3 regions of the Kosakonia radicincitans DSM 16656 genome follow, and region 1 is predicted to be linked to each of the others. Evidence: predicted binding sites of a transcription regulator. Region 1 holds the regulator's gene; each other region holds the start of a gene.

Region 1 (3,281 bases):
CTGACTATACTGCAAACACAGTTTTATTCAGGGAGTTGCTATGTCCGCCAAACATCCGGTCATCGCCGTTACTGGCTCCAGCGGCGCGGGAACCACCACGACCAGCGTCGCCTTCCGTAAAATCTTCGCCCAGCTCGATATGCATGCCGCAGAAGTGGAAGGTGACAGCTTCCATCGCTATACCCGTCCGGAAATGGATATGGCGATCCGCAAAGCCCGCGATCTTGGGCGGCATATCAGTTACTTTGGCCCGGATGCCAATGACTTTGGCCTGCTCGAACAAACCTTTAGCGAATATGGCCAGAGCGGAACCGGGCAAACGCGTAAATATCTGCATACCTACGATGAAGCGGTGCCGTGGAATCAGGTTCCGGGCACGTTTACGCCCTGGCAACCGCTGCCGGAACCCACCGACGTGCTGTTTTACGAAGGGCTGCACGGCGGCGTAGTAACACCGCAAAATGACGTGGCGCGGCACGTTGATTTGCTGGTTGGCGTGGTGCCGATCGTCAACCTGGAGTGGATCCAGAAACTGATTCGCGACACCAGCGAACGCGGACACTCCCGTGAAGCAGTGATGGATTCGGTGGTTCGCTCGATGGAAGATTACATCAACTTTATCACCCCGCAGTTTTCCCGTACGCACATCAACTTCCAGCGTGTGCCGACAGTCGATACTTCTAACCCTTTTGCCGCAAAAGGCATTCCGTCACTCGATGAAAGCTTTGTGGTCATTCACTTCCAGAATTTGCAGGGCATTGATTACCCGTGGCTGTTGGCGATGCTGCAAGGTTCGTTTATTTCCCATATGGATACGCTGGTGGTACCGGGCGGCAAGATGGGGCTGGCGATGGAATTGATTATGACGCCGCTGGTGCAACGGCTGATGGAAGGGAAAAAGATTAAGTAGCCCGGCAAACCGATCGCCGGGCCAGGGCATCAGGCTTCGATAACCTCGTAGGAGTGGGTGATCTTCACGGCCTTCTCCAGCATCAACGCTACGGAGCAATATTTTTCTGCCGACAGATCCACCGCGCGGGAAACCGCCGCGTCTTTCAGCGCCTTACCGGTGACGATAAAGTGCAGATTGATGTGCGTAAACAGACGCGGCGCTTCTTCACGGCGCTCGGAAGTCAGCTTCACTTCGCAGTCGGTCACGTCGTGGCGTCCTTTCTGCAGGATGGAAACGACGTCAATTGCGCTGCAACCGCCCGCAGCCATCAGCACCATCTCCATCGGACTTGGCGCTTTATCCCCGGAATTACCGTCCATCAGAATTTGGTGGCCAGATGCGGACTCACCCAGGAAGGTTAACCCTTCAACCCATTTCACTCGTGCCTGCATTTTATTCACTCCGGAGTAGTAATTTTCTCCACAGATTACGCGTACATAACAAAACTCGCAACGGAAGGCGACCTGCGTCATGCTGAAGCGAGACACCAGGAGACAGGCGTGAAAACCTATGCTAAAACAATCTGGATGCTACAGAGATAAATGGATGTTACGCATGTATGCATGACATCGTAGATTAGAGGCCGCAGATAACGCTGACGGCCTACTTCTCAGGACATGAGAAGCTTTGATTGCAACCCCGGAAGCAGGCTGAAACTACATCCCCGCTTTCGGAGCCAGCTTATAACAGAGGATAACCGCGCATGGTGCTTGGCAAACCGCAAACAGACCCGACTCTCGAATGGTTCTTGTCTCATTGCCACATTCATAAGTACCCGTCGAAGAGCACGCTGATTCACCAGGGTGAAAAAGCGGAAACGCTGTACTACATCGTTAAAGGCTCAGTGGCAGTGCTAATCAAGGATGAGGAAGGTAAAGAGATGATTCTCTCTTACCTTAATCAGGGTGATTTTATCGGTGAACTGGGCTTGTTCGAAGAAGGTCAGGAGCGCAGTGCCTGGGTACGCGCCAAGACCGCTTGTGAAGTCGCCGAGATTTCCTACAAAAAATTCCGTCAGCTTATCCAGGTGAACCCGGATATTCTGATGCGCCTCTCCGCACAGATGGCGCGTCGCCTTCAGGTGACCTCGGAGAAAGTCGGCAACCTGGCGTTCCTGGACGTAACGGGCCGTATCGCGCAGACGCTGCTGAATCTGGCAAAACAGCCGGACGCAATGACTCACCCGGACGGCATGCAGATTAAAATCACTCGCCAGGAGATTGGCCAAATCGTTGGCTGCTCCCGTGAGACTGTCGGCCGCATCCTGAAAATGCTGGAAGATCAGAACCTGATCTCCGCCCACGGTAAAACCATCGTGGTATACGGAACACGTTAATCCGTAAAACGGCGCATCGTTTACCCGGCGCGCCGTTTTTCTCTCCTCATGTGGCGCAGGCTGATTTATCACCCCGAAATCAACTACGCACTGCGACAAACGCTGGTGTTATGTCTGCCTGTGGCGATTGGCCTGCTCGTCGGCCATCTGCAACAGGGTCTGCTTTTCTCACTCGTTCCCGCTTGCTGCAATATTGCCGGTCTCGACACGCCGCATAAGCGTTTCTTTAAGCGCCTGATTATTGGCGGCAGTCTGTTTGCGGGTAGCAGCCTGGCTGTGCAATTGCTGTTGGCGGAAGATCTTCCGCTGCCGCTGATCTTTACCATGCTGACCCTGCTACTGGGCGTCACGGCCGAGATCAGCGCATTGCACGCGCGCTTACTGCCCGCCTCGCTGATTGCCGCCATCTTCACGCTCAGCCTCGCCGGGAATATGCCGGTGTGGGAACCACTGCTGATCTACGCGCTGGGCACGCTGTGGTACGGGCTGTTTAACTGGTTCTGGTTCTGGATGTGGCGGGAACAACCGCTGCGCGAATCGTTAAGCCTGCTCTACCGGCAACTGGCTGATTATTGCGAGGCCAAATACAGCCTGCTGACGCAGCACGCCGATCCGGAAAAAGCCCTGCCGCCGCTGCTTGCACGCCAGCAAAAAGCGGTGGATATGATAAGCCAGTGCTATCAACAATTGCATATGCTGGCGGCCAATCAGCATAACGACTACAAACGCCTGCTGCGCGTTTTCCAGGTCGCGCTGGATTTGCAAGAGCATATTTCCGTTAGCCTGCACCAGCCGGAAGAAGTACAAAAACTGGTTGAACAAACCCATGCCGAGCAGGTGATCCGCTGGAATGCGCAGACCGTTGCCGCCCGTTTACGCGTGCTGGCGGACGATATTCTCTACCATCGGTATCCGACGCGTTTCACGATGGAGAAGCAAATTGGCGCGCTGGAAAAAATCGCCCGCCAGCACCCGGATAATCCGGTAGGCCAG
Region 2 (3,281 bases), 510 kb from region 1:
TTTCCCAGGCGTGTTCAAGTTGAGTGGTCATGCGCAAAGCTCCTTTGTCTGTCGTTTTTGCTGAAAGCGCGCGACGTAACGGGCGATTTCATGGTCAGGATTAGGGGTAAAAGTGATCAGGTTGTGGTTGCTCGCCACCACCTGACGGAAATCATCGACGTTGCTCAGTTCATCCAGCGTCATAAGCTGAATGCCGATGTTGCCGAGCGTGGAGGCTTCCACCGGACCGGCCACCACCGGCAGCCCGCAGGCATCGGCGCAGAGCTGATTCAGTAGCTGGTTCTGGCAACCGCCTCCGACGATATGCAGGCGGCTGAAGGGCTTACCGCGCAGAAAGGCTAGCTCGGCAAGGATGTCGGCATACAGCAGGGCGAGACTGTCGAAGATGCAGCGCGCCAGTTCGGCAGCGTTTTGCGGCACAGGCTGGCCCGCTTCCCGGCAGGCGGCCTGAAGCTCGGCGCTCATGTTCTGCGGGTTAATAAAACGATCGTCGTTTGGGTTGATAACAAAGCGGCAGGGCGCAAGCTGTTCGGTGACGGCAATCAGCGCGGGCAGATCGCTTATCTGTTGTTCTCTCAGCACCCGTTGCAGCAGCCACAACCCCATAATGTTTTTCAGCACGCGGTAGCGCCCTTCCGCGCCGCCTTCATTGGTGATATTTGCCGCCAGCGCATCATCACTGGTGTAAGGGGTTTTGCTCTCAAAACCCATTAACGACCAGGTACCGGAGGACAAATAGGCTGCGTCTTTATCCGCCAGCGGCGAGGCGATCACCGCGCTGGCGGTATCGTGGCTGGCGACGGCGACCACCGGAATCGCGTTGCCCTGCGGGCAGATCCAGTGACCAATCACATTGCCGGGATGTGTGGCCGTGCCAAACCAACTGGCCGGAACGCCCGCCCACGCCAGCAGCGTATCGTCCCAGTTATCGGTGTTGATATTGACCAGTTGCGTGGTGGTGGCATTGGTGTATTCCCAGTTCAATTGGCCGGTCAGACGGTAGCTAAAGTAATCAGGGATCAGCAGCGCATGCGCGACCTGGTCAATCAGCTCCGGCTGTTGTTCCGTCAGCGCGCGTAACTGATACAGCGTGTTGAAGGGTAAAAACTGGATGCCGCTGCGGCGATAAATATCGGCTTTGCCGGGATTCTGCATCGCACGCTGCATCACGCCATCGGTGCGATCGTCGCGGTAAGCAATCGGCAGACCGACGCGCTGGCCGTCGCGGTTAATCAGAATGTAATCGACGCCCCAGGTATCGATGCCGATGCTGTCGGGCTGAATGCCTTCTTCGCAAACCTTCAGTAGGCCGAGGCGAATTTCGCTTTCCAGGCTGTCGATATCCCAGCAATCAAAGCCGTCCACTTTTTGCAGACAGTTACTAAAACGGTGGATTTCGCGAAGCGAAAGGATGCGCTGCTGGCTGTCATAACGCGCCAGCATGACGCGTCCGCTTGAGGCGCCTAAATCAACTGCGACACAGTGGCGAAAAGTCATGATTGGGTCCTTCTTAGAGTCATTGCAGACAGTCTAAAAAAGAGGGGTAAGGCGTACCTTCTTGCTACTGACAGCCGCCAATTGCCGCTGGCAAGAAAGCAAAGGTGAACGTGAGAAAGTTCACAGTTTCCAGTAATGACGGGGATTTAAGCCATTGTGACCGTTGCCACATTTCCCGATCTTTCCGGTCGTTTCTTGAAAAAACGGCAGGCTATGCGCGAAAAGCTGTCGAAAATTTAAGGTGAGGTTGATAACCCTTAATTACTATTTTGAGAAAGTTTCTCATTATTGGGGCAATCATGACCGTACTTCATAGCGTGGATTTTTTCCCGGCAGGTCAATCACCTGTTGCCATTGAACCCCGGCTTCCGCAGGCGGCTTTCCCTGAGCATCATCATGATTTTCATGAAATTGTGATCGTTGAACACGGCACCGGGATCCACGTTTTTAATGGTCAGCCTTTCACTATCAGCGGCGGCACCGTCTGTTTTGTCCGCGACCATGATCGGCACTTATATGAGCATACCGATAACCTGTGCCTGACCAATGTGCTGTACCGTTCGCCGGAGGCTTTCCAGTTTCTTGCCGGTTTGAACCAGTTACTGCCGCAGGAGCAGGATGGTCACTATCCATCGCACTGGCGGGTGAGCCAGCAGACGCTGGCGCAGGTACGGGAGATCATCGGGCAGATGGAAAAAATGGATCCCGAAATGGATACCCACGGTATTGCGAACCGCGAGATCCTGTTTATGCAACTGCTGGTGATGCTGCGTAAAGGGAGCCAGCAGGAGGGCGCTGTCAGCAGCGATGCCCGCCTCAATCAACTGATGTTGTGGCTGGAAGATCACTTCGCCGAGGATGTCTGTTGGGAAACGCTGGCCGACCAGTTCACGCTCTCTTTGCGCACGCTGCATCGCCAGTTGAAGCATTCAACGGGCCTGACGCCGCAGCGCTATCTCAACCGGTTAAGGCTGACCAAAGCGCGGCACATGTTGCGCCACAGCGACGAGAGCGTCACCGATATCGCTTTCCGTTGCGGATTTGGCGACAGCAATCACTTCTCAACCCTGTTTCGCCGGGAATTCAACTGGTCGCCCCGCGATATCCGCCAGGGGCGCGATACGCAGCTTCAGTAACGCGAAGGCTGTCACCGATTTGTCGCCGAAGATCCGCTAATAATTTCAGGTTGTTCAAGGCAGAGGTGAGTGTGTGGCAGGCCAACTGATTCTTCGCAAAGCGGATTTCTTTCCCCGTGCCGGACAAGCGGTAGCGGTGGCCGATCGCTATCCGCAAAATGTCTTTGCTGAACACACCCATGAATTTTGCGAACTGGTGATGGTGTGGCGCGGCAACGGCCTGCATGTGCTGAATGACCGTCCTTACCGCATTACGCGCGGCGACCTGTTTTATATCCGCGCCGAAGATTGCCACTCTTACGCTTCAGTTAACGATCTGGTGTTGCAAAATATCATCTACTGCCCGGATCGATTGACGCTTAACCTCGACTGGGCGGCGCATATTCCCGGACTTAACGGCACGACAAGAACGCCGCACTGGCGGCTTGGCAGCACCGGTATGGCGCAGGCACGGCAGGTGATTGCGCAACTGGAGCATGAGAGCGCCAAAGCCGATCCGCTGGCCAATATCATGGCAGAAACGCTGTTTGCCCAACTGGTGATGACGCTCAAACGCCACCGTTTTGCTGCCGATAACCTGGCGGCGACGCACAGTGAGACGCTGCTCGATAAGCTGATTACCGCGCTCTCCGGCAGCCTGAATCGCAG
Region 3 (3,281 bases), 2.6 Mb from region 1:
TCCTGCGTTTCGCAGCCTGCAAGTGGATTTAAGCGATGAGCAGGCGTTGCGCCAGGTGCTCGCAGAGGTACAAACGCCGCAGGCGGTGATCCACGCCGCCGGAATGATGGCTGCCGCGCCGCTTGGCGAGCTGGATGCGACAACCAGCCAGCGCCTGTGGCGGCTGCATGTGCAGGCCGCCGAAATGCTGGTTAACCACTTTGCGCCGCAGCTACAGCCAGGCGGACGAATTGTGGTGATTGGCAGCCGTACCTCGCGCGGTGCCGCCGGGCGTTCGCAGTATGTCGCCACCAAAGCGGCGCTGCTCGGGATGGTCAGAAGCTGGGCGGCAGAGCTGGCTCCGCGCGGGATCACCGCCAATGTGGTCGCGCCAGGAGCCACGCAAACGCCGATGCTCAGCGCGCCAGGACGGGAAAGCTCGCCGCCGAATGTACCACCGATCGGTCGGCTGATCGCACCAAGGGAAGTCGCAGCACTGGCGGGGTTTGTGCTCTCGCCGGATGCCGCAGCCATCACCGGCCAGGAGCTGGTGATCTGCGGCGGCGCATCATTAACATAACCATGAAATACCGGATGGCGCTGTGCTTATCAGATCTGGGCAAGCGCCGTGCTTACCGGAACAGGGAGCGAAATGAGTATTTTTGCTTCAACCAGGGCACAATCGCCCTGGCCGGATAAGACGAAGCCACTGCGGCGATGGAATTAGCGCAGATAGACTTTTCCCAGCAGATAGAGCGTCGCCTGGCCACCGATGAGCACGCGGTCGCCGCGCCATTCGCAGCGTAAATCGCCGCCGCGTGCGGAAACCTGCCGCGCCTGCATCACCGTTTTATTCAGCTTCTCGCCCCAGTACGGGATCAACATGCTGTGCGCCGAGCCGGTCACCGGATCTTCCGCCACCGATTCGCCCGGGCAGAAAAAGCGGCTGACAAAATCGTACTCATCCCCCGGCGCGGTCACGCAGACCATTTTTCCCAGCGGCTTCATGGCGGCGATATCCGGTCGTAACGCTTCCACCTGCGCCTGGTTCTCCAGCACTACCAGATAATCACGGGCCACGCGCACCTCTTTCGCCGTACTGATGCCCAGCGTTTGCAACAGCAGTTCCGGCGGCATGCTCACCTCTTGTGTTGCCCAGGCCGGAAAATCGAGCGTCAGCCAGTCACCGTTACGCGAGACCGTCAACGGGCCGACAAAACGGGTGGCGAAGAGAATTTCCGTCGACGGGTAATCCAGATATTCAAAAATCACGTGCGCGGCGGCAAGTGTGGCATGCCCGCAGAGGTTAATTTCCGCCTGCGTGGTAAACCAGCGCAGCTCAAAACCGGTGTCATTGCGGACAAAAAACGCGGTCTCGGATTGATTATGCTGCTGCGCCATTTTCAGCAACAGATCGTCAGGCAGCCATTCGGTAAGCGGGCACACGGCAGCGGCATTGCCGCCAAAAGTTTGGTCGCTAAACGCGTCCACCATATAAAAGTCAATTGTTTGCATAGCCGTTTCCTCTTTATCGTTCTCTGTTTCTGAACGCTATTGTCAACCGATGCAATCGGTATTTATTTGCTGAATGAAAAGTGAGATCTACATCACAAAATGTTTGTATTTTCGCCAACAAAAGCTTTAAGATCACTTCCTCTTCTTTTTTTTAACCAAGCAAGAACACCTTATGACTACGAATACCGTTTCACGAAAAGTCGCGTGGCTTCGGGTCGTAACGCTTGCCGTTGCTGCTTTCATTTTTAATACCACCGAGTTCGTGCCTGTGGGGTTACTGTCGGATATCGCTCAGAGTTTCGACATGGAGACCGCGCAGGTGGGGATTATGCTGACCATCTACGCCTGGGTTGTGGCGCTGATGTCGCTGCCCTTTATGCTGCTGACCAGCCAGATCGAGCGTCGTAATCTGTTGATTGGTTTGTTTGTGTTGTTTATTGCCAGCCATGTACTGTCGTTTCTGGCGTGGAACTTTAAGGTGCTGGTGATAAGCCGCATCGGTATTGCTTTCGCCCATGCGATTTTCTGGTCGATCACCGCCTCGCTGGCAATCCGCCTGGCGCCCGCCGGTAAACGCGCGCAGGCGCTGAGCCTGATCGCCACCGGTACCGCGCTGGCGATGGTGCTGGGCCTGCCGATTGGCCGCATTGTCGGGCAATATTTTGGCTGGCGCACCACCTTCTTTGCCATCGGTCTTGGCGCCCTCATCACACTGGTTTCTCTGATAAAACTGCTGCCGCCCCTGCCAAGCGAACACTCCGGATCGCTGAAAAGCCTGCCGCTGCTGTTCCGTCGTCCGGCGCTGATGAGCATCTACCTGCTGACGGTAGTCGTGGTGACCGCCCATTACACCGCTTACAGCTATATTGAGCCGTTTGTGCAGAATGTGGCTGGCTTTAGCGCCGGTTTCGCCACCGTACTGCTGCTGATCCTCGGCGGCGCGGGGATTATCGGCAGTATCTTGTTCGGCAAGCTGGGCAATCAGCACGCGTCCGGTCTGGTGTGTAGCGCGATTGGCCTGCTGGTGTTGTCGCTGGTGTTCATGCTGCCCGCTTCCGGCAGCGAGACGCATCTGGCGGTGCTGAGCGTTTTCTGGGGCATGGCGATCATGATTATCGGCCTCGGCATGCAGGTGAAAGTGCTGGCGCTGGCGCCCGATGCCACTGACGTAGCAATGGCGCTGTTTTCCGGCATTTTTAACATTGGCATTGGCGCCGGTGCGCTGGTTGGCAACCAGATCAGCCTGCACTGGTCGATGGATATCATCGGCTATGCGGGTGCGATCCCGGCGATTGCCGCGCTGGTATGGGCGGTGGTGATTTTCCGCCGCTGGCCGGTAAAACTGGAAGAACAGGTAAGCCACAGCCATATGTAGCGGCTCGTGGCTCAAAGTGTTTCGGACACCATTTTATCCATCACCGCGGTTTGCCAGTCAAACCACGGGTTCCAGGTCAGGCGGGCATGAATTTTACCCGCTTCGACCAGCCCCCAATCGGAATACCACACCTCTTCCCCCTTCAGACAGCGCTGCGCCGCATCGTCAGGCTGACCGTTGGCGCAGAGCAGTACGCTGCCTTTGCGGCCATACAGCGGGTTTTGCGGCGAAAACAGCACCGACATATGCGAAAACTGACTGATGCGATCCTGCGGCAGAAAATCCGTTTTCACCAGAATGCGGGAGACGTTCGCCACTTCCGGACGCGGCGCGCCGTACCAGATCACCCGGCTGGCGGGATGGGGAAAGCTGCGGTCAAAATGGTCGAGGATCCAACGGGTATTGAGCACGG

The links. The regulator CRP, encoded in region 1, controls carbon source genes, mostly activating them, when cyclic AMP is high. The targets are predictions, from matches to a motif close to ATGTGANNNNNNTCACAT.
Region 2: rhaS (HTH-type transcriptional activator RhaS) is a predicted target of CRP. The motif match lies at 1,652-1,669, and genes of this name have one in related genera.
Region 3: Y71_RS14190 (PhzF family phenazine biosynthesis protein) is a predicted target of CRP. The motif match lies at 1,575-1,592, and genes of this name have one in related genera.

The regions. Positions count from the first base shown of each region.
Region 1 covers NZ_CP018016.1:405,768-409,048, reverse strand. Annotated here, with positions in the region: gene Y71_RS01885 (phosphoribulokinase) at 41-910, shown strand; gene Y71_RS01880 (OsmC family protein) at 940-1,344, opposite strand; gene crp (cAMP-activated global transcriptional regulator CRP) at 1,656-2,288, shown strand; gene Y71_RS01865 (YccS/YhfK family putative transporter) at 2,337-3,281, shown strand, end outside.
Region 2 covers NZ_CP018016.1:5,716,391-5,719,671, reverse strand. Annotated here, with positions in the region: gene rhaA (L-rhamnose isomerase) at 1-31, opposite strand, end outside; gene rhaB (rhamnulokinase) at 28-1,497, opposite strand; gene rhaS (HTH-type transcriptional activator RhaS) at 1,797-2,633, shown strand; gene rhaR (HTH-type transcriptional activator RhaR) at 2,707-3,281, shown strand, end outside.
Region 3 covers NZ_CP018016.1:2,962,812-2,966,092, forward strand. Annotated here, with positions in the region: gene Y71_RS14185 (SDR family NAD(P)-dependent oxidoreductase) at 1-559, shown strand, start outside; gene Y71_RS14190 (PhzF family phenazine biosynthesis protein) at 703-1,494, opposite strand; gene Y71_RS14195 (sugar transporter) at 1,667-2,869, shown strand; gene Y71_RS14200 (alpha/beta hydrolase) at 2,881-3,281, opposite strand, start outside.